One region of the Vibrio sp. TRT 29B02 genome, then DNA from elsewhere that is predicted to be linked to it. Evidence: predicted binding sites of a transcription regulator. Region 1 holds the regulator's gene; each other region holds the start of a gene.
The links. Region 1 encodes CRP, which controls carbon source genes, mostly activating them, when cyclic AMP is high. Its sites were predicted from a motif close to TGTGANNNNNNTCACA; they were not measured.
Positions count from the first base shown of each region.

Region 1 (3,858 bases):
GTGATCTATTGGTCAATAAGCTTGTACAAGCGACCAATAAGATTCGCGTCGATCAGCCATTCGCAGAACCTGCACCATTCATGGGGCCGCAGATTTCTAAAGCAGCGGCAGACTTTATCCTTGCTGCACAGGCAAACTTGCAAACACTGGGTGGTGTCAGTTTGGTTGAAGCGAAAGCGGGTGAAGCCGCCTTTGTTACTCCGGGTATTATTGACGTTACTGCGATTGCACAGCTACCTGATGAAGAGTACTTTGGCCCTCTGCTACAGGTCGTACGCTACCAAGGTCTGGAAAAAGCGGTTGAACTTGCCAACGACACACGCTTTGGGTTATCTGCTGGCTTAGTATCGACAGACGATAGCGAGTGGAACTACTTTGTTGACCATATTCGTGCAGGCATTGTTAACCGTAACCGTCAGCTCACTGGAGCAAGTGGTGATGCACCGTTCGGTGGCCCAGGCGCTTCTGGCAACCTAAGGCCAAGTGCTTACTATGCAGCGGATTACTGTGCGTACCCAATGGCTTCGATGGAAGGTGGCGAGACACTTCTTCCTGAAACATTAAGCCCAGGTGTTGAACTGTAGAGCGTGAAGTTCGCTTAGATATTTCCCTTTTTGCCTCCCTGAGCCAGGAGGCATTTTTGAACGTAAACAACCCCTATACAAGGAGGCGTTATGACGCCAGATGTTTTATTCCAGCAGTTATGGAATGACTATATTCAACGCTTGTGTCCCTCTGCTGAAAAAGTACACCAACTTCTGCAAGAAGACGAAGCATTGATCAATGACCATATTGCACTACGTACTTTCAACGTTGAGCCGTTAGGTATCGCGACTCTAGCACAACCTTTTCTAGATGCTGGCTACAAGCCGTGTGGCGATTACGTTTTTGAAAGCAAAAAGCTCGCGGCGAAACATTTTGAACATCCCGATCCAAAACAGCCAAAAGTATTTATCAGTGAACTAAAAGTTGATGAGTGTTCTAGTGAACTTCAAGCGATTGTTACCAAGCTAGTCGAGCAAGTAGACGCGGATAAGCTAACAGGTCATGAGTTCTTGTACGGTGGCCGACTATGGGATATTAGTCATGCGGATTACCAAACGCTGGCTAAAGAAAGCGAGTACGCGGCTTGGTTAGCTGCCCATGGTTACGGTGCGAACCACTTTACTGTCAGTGTTAACCAACTTAATGCGTTTGATGAGGTGAAAGGTGTTAATGATCACCTTCGCTCAGCTGGCTTTACTATCAACGAGTTTGGTGGCGAAGTGAAAGGCACGCCTGAAGTGTTGCTTGAGCAATCTTCAACGATGGCTGATAAAGTGCCGGTTCAGTTTACTGAAGGTAGTGAAATCATCCCTGGAGGCTTCTACGAGTTTGCTAAACGTTATCCAATGCCTAATGGCGAGCTTTACCCAGGATTTGTGGCAGCGTCTGCTGACAAGATCTTCGAAAGCACTAACGGGTAAAGAGCAGAAGCGAGAGTCGAGACCGGACTTCGTCCTGCGAGCATTTAGAACGGGCTGCGCCCTTCGAGAACACTGTGTTCCGAGATGGGGCTTCAAAAGATAGTGGCGGGTAGAAGTTGATAACAGCTTTGTGGTTAAAGGTGTTGACGAAACTAGTCCTCAATAAGCCATAATTTTCTCGAAAACAAAAAGCCACCAATGTTTCCATTGGTGGCTTTTATAATTTAGTGCTTAATCGAAATTAACGAGTACCGTAAACAACGATTGTTTTACCGTGTGCAGAAATTAGGTTCTGCTCTTCAAGCATCTTCAAGATACGGCCAACTGTTTCGCGAGAACAGCCAACGATTTGACCAATCTCTTGGCGAGTGATCTTGATTTGCATGCCATCTGGGTGAGTCATTGCATCAGGTTGCTTCGCTAGGTTTAGTAGCGTTTGAGCAATACGACCCGTTACGTCTAGGAATGCTAGGTCGCCCACTTTTTGGCTCGTCACTTGTAGGCGACTTGCCATCTGCGCTGAAAGGCGCATTAAGATATCTGGGTTCACTTGGATAAGCTGACGGAACTTCTTGAATGAGATTTCCGCAACTTCACAAGGAGATTTTGCTCGAACCCATGCGGTACGCTCTTGGTCTTCTTCGAATAGACCAAGTTCACCGATGAAGTCACCTTGGTTTAGGTAAGAAAGGATCATCTCCTTACCTTCTTCGTCTTTGATAAGAACCGCAACAGAACCTTTAACAATGTAGTACAAAGTTTCCGCTTTCTCGCCCGCGTGAATTAGCGTGCTTTTTGAAGGGTACTTATGAATATGACAATGTGAAAGGAACCACTCTAATGTTGGGTCGGTTTGAGGTTTACCTAGAACCATAATATCTCACTTCCTCTGCAGGGTACGCTTGCCGCTTTCCATGTTTAAGCTAAGCCTTAATTAAGACCTACTAGGATAAGAGCACTTTATAAATGCTGCAAGCCAACTTATGTGTCGGTTACAAATAGTATCCTTTTTCTGGCATGATTTCTTGATTTTAATCGGGTACAACAGGCTTTTTGGTACGCAAAACTGTGCACATGATCACGGTATGAAAAGTAATCGTGTTCTAGTTGTGAGCCTTAACCGATTTTGCCCGTTTCTATCAATTGTTGCAGGATAGGGCGAACAATTAATTCCATCGCAAAACTCATTTTTCCGCCTGGTACAACAATGGTGTTGTGGCGTGACATAAACGAACCATCAATCATAGCCAGTAGGTATGGGAAATCGACATTCTTGATACCACGAAGTCGAATGACGACGAAACTTTCGTCCAAACTCGGTATCCCTTTCGCATTTAAAGGGTTTGATGTATCAACGGTCGGAACGCGCTGAAAGTTGATATGAGTTCGGGAAAACTGTGGAGTAATATAGTTTAGATAGTCGTCCATTGAACGTACTATTGAGTCCATGACGGCTTCACGAGAATGACCGCGATCGCGAGTATCACGAACAAACTTTTGAATCCATTCTAAGTTGACGATCGGCACCATGCCTATCAGAAAGTCGACATGTTGTGCGACGTTAACGTCACCATCTACCACCCCCCCGTGTAGCCCTTCATAAAAGAGTACATTGGAGTTTTCTGGTAGGTCTTGCCAAGGCGTAAAAGTACCGGGCATCTGGTTATAAGGTACTGCCTCGTCAAACGTATGGAGGTAGCGACGTACCTGACCATTACCTTCGTGTCCGTATTTACGGAAAAACTCGGCTAGGCCACCAAAGTCGTTCGCTTGTGGGCCAAAGTAACTGATGTGACGGCCTTGCTCGCGAGCCTTACGGATTTCGACATCCATTTCAGGGCGAGTAAAGCGGTGGAAGCTATCCCCTTCGACCCACGCGGCTTTAACGTTCATCATATTGAACATTTTGCGGAAGGCTTCCGAGGTAGTCGTTGTGCCAGCGCCAGATGAACCAGTCACGGCAATAATAGGGTGTTTAGCGGACATGACAAACCTTGTCTGTAAGTTACATTCCATGAATCAATGCCCACTATAACATGCTTTAGCAGACATTGACTGTATGCAGTTCTCTAAATCAAAAACGGTTCTTTAGTTGGATATCGACACTTTCATGCAGTTCTGAATAAACCACAACCGCTTCCCCTGACTCTAGTTGAGAGTGGATTTGGTCAACTTTGTCTTGTAGTGAAACCTCGACATCACCATAGTCTGTTCCTTCGCGAAGAATAAACTCGCGTATCAGATTCTCCAGTGTCTCCGGTGCAATTTGTTGCCATGGGACGATCATAAAGACCTCTTCATTTTATGTTCGGTGAATTGTGCGCGCTATTATGCCGAAGCGGCAAGACTTTCATAGTAGGCAGGCAGAGCTTCTTCTAACCAAAATCTTGGC
Region 1 covers NZ_JBNJOJ010000029.1:50,967-54,824, reverse strand. The annotation lists gene astD (succinylglutamate-semialdehyde dehydrogenase) at 1-584, shown strand, start outside; gene ACQEXT_RS16780 (DUF1338 domain-containing protein) at 675-1,466, shown strand; gene crp (cAMP-activated global transcriptional regulator CRP) at 1,708-2,340, opposite strand; gene ACQEXT_RS16770 (phosphoribulokinase) at 2,583-3,452, opposite strand; gene ACQEXT_RS16765 (YheU family protein) at 3,541-3,753, opposite strand; gene ACQEXT_RS16760 (hydrolase) at 3,795-3,858, opposite strand, start outside.

Region 2 (3,858 bases), on a different contig from region 1:
TAGCCATCAGTGCACTCAGGAGTCTCGTCACTTGGCATCATCATTTGGAACTGAGCAGCAATGTTCATTGAGTTGACCATCTTGTCTTTTGCTGTTCCAGGATGAACATTGACACCATGGCAAATAACATCAGCACTGGTGGCATTGAAGTTCTCAAATTCCAGCTCACCGACCGGACCACCATCAATGGTGTAAGCCCACTCGGCCCCGAACCTTGCCACATCAAACTTGTCAGCACCTCGGCCGATCTCTTCGTCCGGCGTAAAGCCAATACAGATCTCACCGTGAGGGATTTCGGGATGGGCGATAAGCTCCGCCATAGCAGAAATAATTTCCGCAATGCCTGCTTTATTGTCTGCCCCAAGTAACGTTGTCCCATCTGTGGTAATCAAGTTATGCCCATGTAATTGATGCAAATCGGGATATTGAATTGGAGAGAGTATTTGGTCACCTTTGCCTAACGCAATATCACCACCCTGATAATCTTCTACAATCTGCGCTTTTACATTCTCACCTGAAGCATCAGGTGCAGTATCCATATGCGCGATAAAGCCAATCGCTGGAACAGGATAATCTACGTTACTTGGTAGTTTAGCCATTACATACCCATTGGAATCGAGAGAAACATTACTTAAGCCAAGTTCAATCAATTCCTGTTTAAGAAATTGAGCAAAGGTCATTTGTCCTTCGCTGCTTGGACAGGCAAGATGGTTCGGATTTGATTGAGTATTAAAAGTCACATAGCGCAGAAAACGTTGTACCAATTCATTCATAAATACATTCTCTTATAATTTAAGCCTTACTCATAACGAGCTCTCATCGTACGCCTTCTTAGCTACAAGGCTTTGCTATAAATCATTTTTTTCGCAATAACTAGCGAATACAAAAAAGCCCGAAGAGCATAGCTACTCGGGCTTAAAAATATTCAAGTTGCAGGATTAAAGCAGAATAAAGATACCTGCTAAACATGCACTCATCAGGTTAGCTAATGTGCCAGCAAGCACAGCCTTAATGCCTAAATTGGCTACTTCAGCGCGTCTCTCTGGCGCAATAACGCCGATTGATCCCAGCTGGATTGCAATAGAACCAATGTTAGCAAAACCACAAAGTGCAAAAGTAATGATGACTTGGCTATGCTCTGAAAGCAGAGCTTTATGTTCAACAAAATCAATGAACGCAACAAATTCATTCATTACGATCTTCTGACCAATGTATGAGCCAGCCATCAACACTTCATTGGAAGGAACACCTATAACCCATGCGAGTGGCGAAAACAAATATCCAAACAGCGCTTGGAGCGTAATGCCACTAAAGCCAACCAACTCTCCTAGGCTTTCAAGACCCGTGTTCACCATCGCAATCACACTGACAAAAGCTATCAGCATAGTACCCACCGCAACGGCCACCTTCATGCCATTCATCGCACCACTTGCTAGTGCATCAATCACATTACTCTCTTGCGCTTGATCCATTTCAATATTTGATTGGTCGATAGGAGTATCACGTTCAGGCACAATGATTTTTGCCATCATCAAACTACCTGGTGCAGCCATAAAACTCGCGGCAATCAGATATTTTAGCTCCACTCCCAGACCTGCATAGCCACCGAGCACACTCCCTGCTACAGACGCCATGCCACCAGCCATAACCGCAAACAGCTCAGAACGAGTCATTCGAGAAAGAAAAGGACGAACTAGAAGAGGAGACTCACCTTGAGAAAGAAAAATGTTACCCGTTGCCACCAAAGATTCTGCTTTACTGGTGCCAAGAAACTTTTGAATACCGCCACCGATGAACTCGATAACTTTTTGCATAATGCCGAGATAATAAAGTGCAGAAATAAGAGCACTGAAGAAGATGATGATAGGAAGAACGCGAACAGCAAAAATGAACCCAGTGTTCGCTAGATCACCAAATAGGAAGGCTATCCCTTGGTCTGCAAACCCCAATAAGCTCGATACGCCGCTACTTAAACTTGTTAATGCTGCCTGTCCCCAAGGGAAGTAAAGCACTAACGCTGCGAAAGCAACTTGAAGTAACAGAGCACGGGACACTGTTTTCCAGTTAATTGATTGGCGACTTTCCGACAGTAATACTGCACACAAAAGCAGGGCAACGACACCGATTAAGCCAAATAAAACATTCATTAAAAATTACCTCTACAAGCATTGAATTGGTAGCTGGTCCTGTCCTTGGGGTCATTCACCATTCCCTGTGACGGCTTGTATTGGTAGAGCTGTTATTCTCAACCGGGCGGAAAGTATAGCGCCACGAATGAGAGTTTCATCACATATTTATACGCAAACGTTCAAGTGTTCAATGTATGACCACTCTGCATATTTGGCACACCTACTGGTCGCGGTAAACTTCGTCTTTGCCCTTGTCAACATACGCACTTAAACACCTATAAAATTGGAACCAAACTCTCAATTTCACTATCAGGGCATCACAATTATTGGCCAAAAACTGGCGTTATATCATTTGGCACCTAGTGTTAAGTAACAAAGCTTAACGTACCTTTGGTATGACAATTAAGTTCACTACAACGTCATAGGCGAACCTAGCTAACACAACTAAGACTTTCCCCGCTCATGCGGGGATTTTTTTGGCTCGTAAGGAAGGATCGTATGGCATTTTTCCTCCCAACCGCTAGAATACCCGCCCTACTTTGATGTCTGAGAGCCTATATGCAACGCGATTACACTTACAGCAGTCTCACTCAAACTTCTCGTGAAGAGCTTGAAGAATTGAGCTTGAAAATGATTCATCGTCTTATTCCTGAAGAATCAATGACAGAACTGTTTACGTTTGAGCAAGATGAGGCCGAAGATCAGGATAAGCTTCAAGAAGCTCAGTTTGACGCAATGCTCAGAATGAACGCTATCGCACTGAGCCAACTGCCAGCATTGTTTGAAGAATCGGACAATAAGCAGCAAAACATCATTCGAATGCAGCGACTACTGCTGTGGCATTTTTACACAGTGTCGTTTCATCTAGAGCGAGCGATTCCACTTGAGACTCACTGTAACCACGTTGAGATAATCCTCAAGGAGAGCCCTCAAAACGCACTCGAATGGGTAACCACACTCACTGACTTACTGCGTCAATACGCTCAGATTGCACAATCAAAATGACGATACTAGAAAGGATGAGCTACGAGTTGCTGGCTGTCTTCTAGCATCTGTTGTGCAACATACTGGTGTGTCGCTGTTGTCGGATGGGTTACGTCCCAAAACACAAACTTATCCGAACCTTGATAAGCACACTCAGAGCGCAAAGGATGGTTGTACAAATAGTCGACGGATGAAGAACGATTAATATCGAGACACGCTTCACTTGCGTTAACAAATCCATGCGCTTGAGGATCGGCAACCAAGCTCTCAAACAAAGCATGAGTATCATGCAGAGTAATGGTGTACCCCTGTGCAGTGTAGTACGCCACTTGTGCTTTTATGAATCGATTCATCTCCACAATCTTCGCGCGAATTTTGTCAATGTCTTCTTGGGTAGAATAGCGAAACTGAGGCGCACGTGTTGCGTCTGGTAACGTCATTAACAAGAGGTGCTTCGCCCCAGCGTCGGTAAGTCGAATCAGTGCCTCTGCATAATCAGATTTAACCTCTGCGACACTTCGGTTGTAATTCATGAAGTCATTCAATCCAAACTCCAAGGTAAATAGCGTATTTTCAGGTCGGTAGTTTTTCGCTAACTTCGCATAGGTTAAATAGGATGTGACCTGATCCCCGACGCCCGTTAACGCAATGTATTGGTTCTCGCCTGCAGCCCCACCGACCGCCCAGTTGTAAAGAGGTAGATTCTTCGCTTTAGCAATGTATTCCGTCCAAACAAACCCGTTTG
Region 2 covers NZ_JBNJOJ010000001.1:205,623-209,480, reverse strand. The annotation lists gene pepT (peptidase T) at 1-773, opposite strand, end outside; gene ACQEXT_RS00890 (NupC/NupG family nucleoside CNT transporter) at 939-2,147, opposite strand; gene ACQEXT_RS00885 (exoribonuclease R) at 2,688-3,134, shown strand; gene ACQEXT_RS00880 (SGNH/GDSL hydrolase family protein) at 3,140-3,858, opposite strand, start outside.
Region 2: ACQEXT_RS00890 (NupC/NupG family nucleoside CNT transporter) is a predicted target of CRP. The motif match lies at 2,276-2,291, and genes of this name have one in related genera.

Region 3 (3,858 bases), on a different contig from region 1:
TGGTTTGCTGCAAACATTGTTGACATTGCAATCGTCTCTTCACCTGTCTCAAATACGGACTCCATTCGGTAGCTAGAACGGTTTACAGCGGACATTTTCTCTGCCCCTAAACAGACTTCTGCCATCGAGCGAACGGTTTCTAGTGGGTATTTGCCCGCAGCGGTTTCACCTGACAACATGACGGCATCGGTGCCGTCTAAGACCGCATTGGCTACGTCCATTACTTCGGCACGAGTCGGCATTGGGTTTTCCATCATCGACTCCATCATCTGCGTCGCCGTGATAACGGTTCGGTTGAGTGCTCGAGCTCTGCGGATAAGTTGTTTTTGAACACCCACAAGCTCTGGGTCACCAATTTCGACCCCTAAATCACCACGCGCAACCATCACCGCATCCGAAGCAATGATGATGTCGTCAATGTTAGCTTCACTCTCTACTGTTTCGGCACGTTCCACTTTGGCGACGAGACGGGTCTGTAGCCCTGCATCGGTCGCGAGTCTGCGGGCATACTTCATATCTTCCCCGTTGCGAGGAAATGAAACCGCAAGGTAGTCAACGTTAATTTCGGCTGCGAGCTTGATATCTTTCTTGTCCTTCTCTGTGAGCGCTTCAGCAGAGAGACCACCGCCTTTTTTGTTTATCCCTTTGTTGTTTGATAGCGGGCCACCAATAATAACTTTGGTACGGACTTCTGTACCGTTAACAGCAATGACCTGTAGCTGAACACGGCCATCGTCAAGCAGCAGAATATCGCCAGTCGAGACATCGTTTGGTAGTTCTTTATAGTCAAGACCGACTGCATCCTTATTGCCTTCACCCGGAGGTAAGGCGCTGTCGAGAGTGAAAATATCGCCGATAGAGAGGGTGATTTTGCCTTCTTTAAATGTGGATACACGAATTTTTGGGCCTTGAAGGTCTCCCAGAATTGCGACATGAGTGCCCAGTTTTGCAGCGATGTTACGAACTCGTGTTGCTCGCTCACGATGATCGTCTGCGGTTCCGTGCGAGAAGTTCATCCGTACTACATTGACCCCAGCTTCGATAATTGCTTCCAGCATGCCGGGTTGATCGGTAGAAGGTCCTAGAGTAGAGACAATTTTTGTTCTTCTTTGGATTGCAGTCATTCGGATCTCCTTGGTTTGACTTTGCCGCGTACTCGTTAACGTGCGGCACCTGTGCTTTTTTCCGTACTTACGTCAGGTTAGCTATAAGTATATACCTGAGTAAAATCTGTGCTAATAAATCACATTACAATTCGATGTCGGTCTGTGAAAAGGTGATTGAAGAGATATTTATTAACGCAAAAAAATGCGAATCGATTTGTGATAAATCCTTCGCTATTTGATTAGGAACACAAAGAATCATGTTTATACGTGACACTTGTCACGGCAATCTATCAAAGCTCTTCACAATTACTTCGCAAAGTAAAAAAATTGTCGAGTTGTTGATATTTGGAGCACTCTATGTACATGGCTCAACCCGGCCATATTGATCATATCAAGCAGGTCAATGCTGGCCGCGTATATAAACTTATTGATCAAAAAGGACCTATTTCGCGGATTGACCTCTCCAAACAGAGTGAGCTGGCGCCAGCTAGCATTACCAAAATCACCCGAGAGCTCATCGAAGCGCATCTTATTCATGAAACCACGGTTCAAGAAGCGACCAGTCGTGGACGTCCTGCTGTTGGTTTGCAAGTCAACAATGAAGGTTGGCAGTTCCTATCTATGCGTCTTGGACGTGGCTACTTAACGATCGCTTTGCATGAGCTGGGTGGGGACGTTCTAATCGACACCAAAATCGATATCCATGAAGTGGACCAAGATGATGTTCTCGCTCGCTTACTTCATGAAATTGATGAGTTTTTTCAAACCTACTCAGAGCAGTTAGATCGCGTAACCAGTATCGCGATTACTTTGCCAGGTCTCGTTAACTCTGAGCAGGGGATAGTGTTGCAGATGCCGCACTACAATGTTGAGAATCTGCCGTTAGGGCCAGAAATATACAAGGCGACGGGGTTGCCAGTATTTATTGCCAACGATACGCGCGCATGGGCTTTAGCTGAAAAGCTGTTCGGTCATTCGCAAGATAATGAGAATTCGGTTCTGATCTCTATTCACCACGGCTTAGGTGCGGGGATTGTGCTGGATGGACGCGTACTGCAAGGGCGTCATGGCAATATTGGTGAACTCGGTCATATCCAAATCGATCCCAATGGCAAGTTATGTCATTGTGGAAACCGTGGGTGTCTAGAAACGGTTGCCAGTTCTCAGGCAATTAGGGGGGAGGTGACCCAGCGTATCGCTCAGGGCGAAGCTTCTTCCCTGTCGGAAATAGAAGAGATCACCGTAGAAGATATCTGTGAAGCGGCTGAAAATGGCGACCCGCTCGCTGTTGATGTGATTGAAAAACTTGGCCGTTACCTTGGCTCTGCGATTGCAATTGTGATTAACCTCTTCAACCCAGAAAAGGTGTTGATTGGTGGGGTGATTAACCAAGCGAAAGAAGTACTTTACCCTGCGATTCAAACTTGTATTGAAGAGCAAAGCTTACCCGTGTATCACCAAGACTTAGAGCTGGTAGAGTCACGTTTCTATAAGCAGGCGACGATGCCTGGAGCGGCATTAATCAAGCAAGCTCTTTATGATGGTCTATTGTTGATGAAGGTTATCGAAGGATAGTAGTTTCTGAGCTGTAGTTCCTTTATCTTTCTAGTAAACCCATATAATCTTGAATGATATATGGGTTTATTTTTATGTTAGTCTTGCTATAGACTACTTTTGTTATATACACATCGGTCGAGAAGTAGTATGTCTGGAGTTTTAAATACCGTTGATCAGCGAACTAATCTAGTGGGTGAAAACCGCCTAGAGCTTCTGTTGTTTAGCTTGAATAGCAGGCAGGTTTTCGCCATCAACGTATTCAAAGTACGTGAAGTGATCAAGGTTCCACCGTTGACCAAAATGCCCGGTTCGCATCATCATATCACCGGCGTTGCTTCTCTTCGTGGTGTATCCGTTCCTGTTATTGATTTGCGTGCCGCAATTGGTTTTCCTCCATCTCGTCTAGAGAATCAAGAAGAGAATCTGATCATCACGGAATATAACCGAACCATACAAGGGTTTCTGGTTGGTCAGGTGCGCAATATCGTTAATACCGCATGGACGGAAATTCAGCCTCCGCCAAAAACCGCAGGACGAGCAAACTACTTAACGGCGATCACGCATGTTAAAGGTGGTGACAATCTAGATATCGTTGAAATCATCGATGTCGAGAAGGTGCTGGCTGAGATTATTGACTATGACATTTCTATCTCGGAAGGGGTTCTTGATCACGATTTGGTGACTGAGATGGTTGGTCGTAACGTTCTGATTGTTGATGATTCTTCGACAGCACGTACTCAAGTGCGTGGTACTTTGTCACAGCTTGGCCTGAATATTATTGAATGTCGCGATGGCTTAGAAGCGCTCAATTTACTTAAGTCGTGGTGCGACGAAGGTAAGAACGTCGTTGAAGACCTGTTGTTGATGATCACAGATGCCGAAATGCCAGAAATGGATGGCTACAAACTGACTCATGAAGTTCGTAGTGATCCCCGAATGAAAGATCTTTTTGTCACACTCAATACTTCTCTCAGTGGCAGTTTTAATGATGCCATGGTGAAAAAGGTAGGCTGTGACCGTTTTATTTCTAAGTTCCAGCCAGACTTATTGGTTCAAGTGGCGCAAGATCGTCTGCGCGATGTATTGAATAAATAGAGATTATCGATATCTGTATTGATTAAAGGGAGCATTGCTCCCTTTTTGCTTAATTTATAATGGGCTTACATCGTTGAATTTAGTGAAAGTCCCGCGATTT
Region 3 covers NZ_JBNJOJ010000002.1:208,901-212,758, reverse strand. The annotation lists gene pyk (pyruvate kinase) at 1-1,124, opposite strand, end outside; gene mlc (sugar metabolism global transcriptional regulator Mlc) at 1,464-2,681, shown strand; gene ACQEXT_RS02185 (chemotaxis protein CheV) at 2,811-3,758, shown strand; gene ACQEXT_RS02180 (error-prone DNA polymerase) at 3,838-3,858, opposite strand, start outside.
Region 3: mlc (sugar metabolism global transcriptional regulator Mlc) is a predicted target of CRP. The motif match lies at 1,373-1,388, and genes of this name have one in related genera.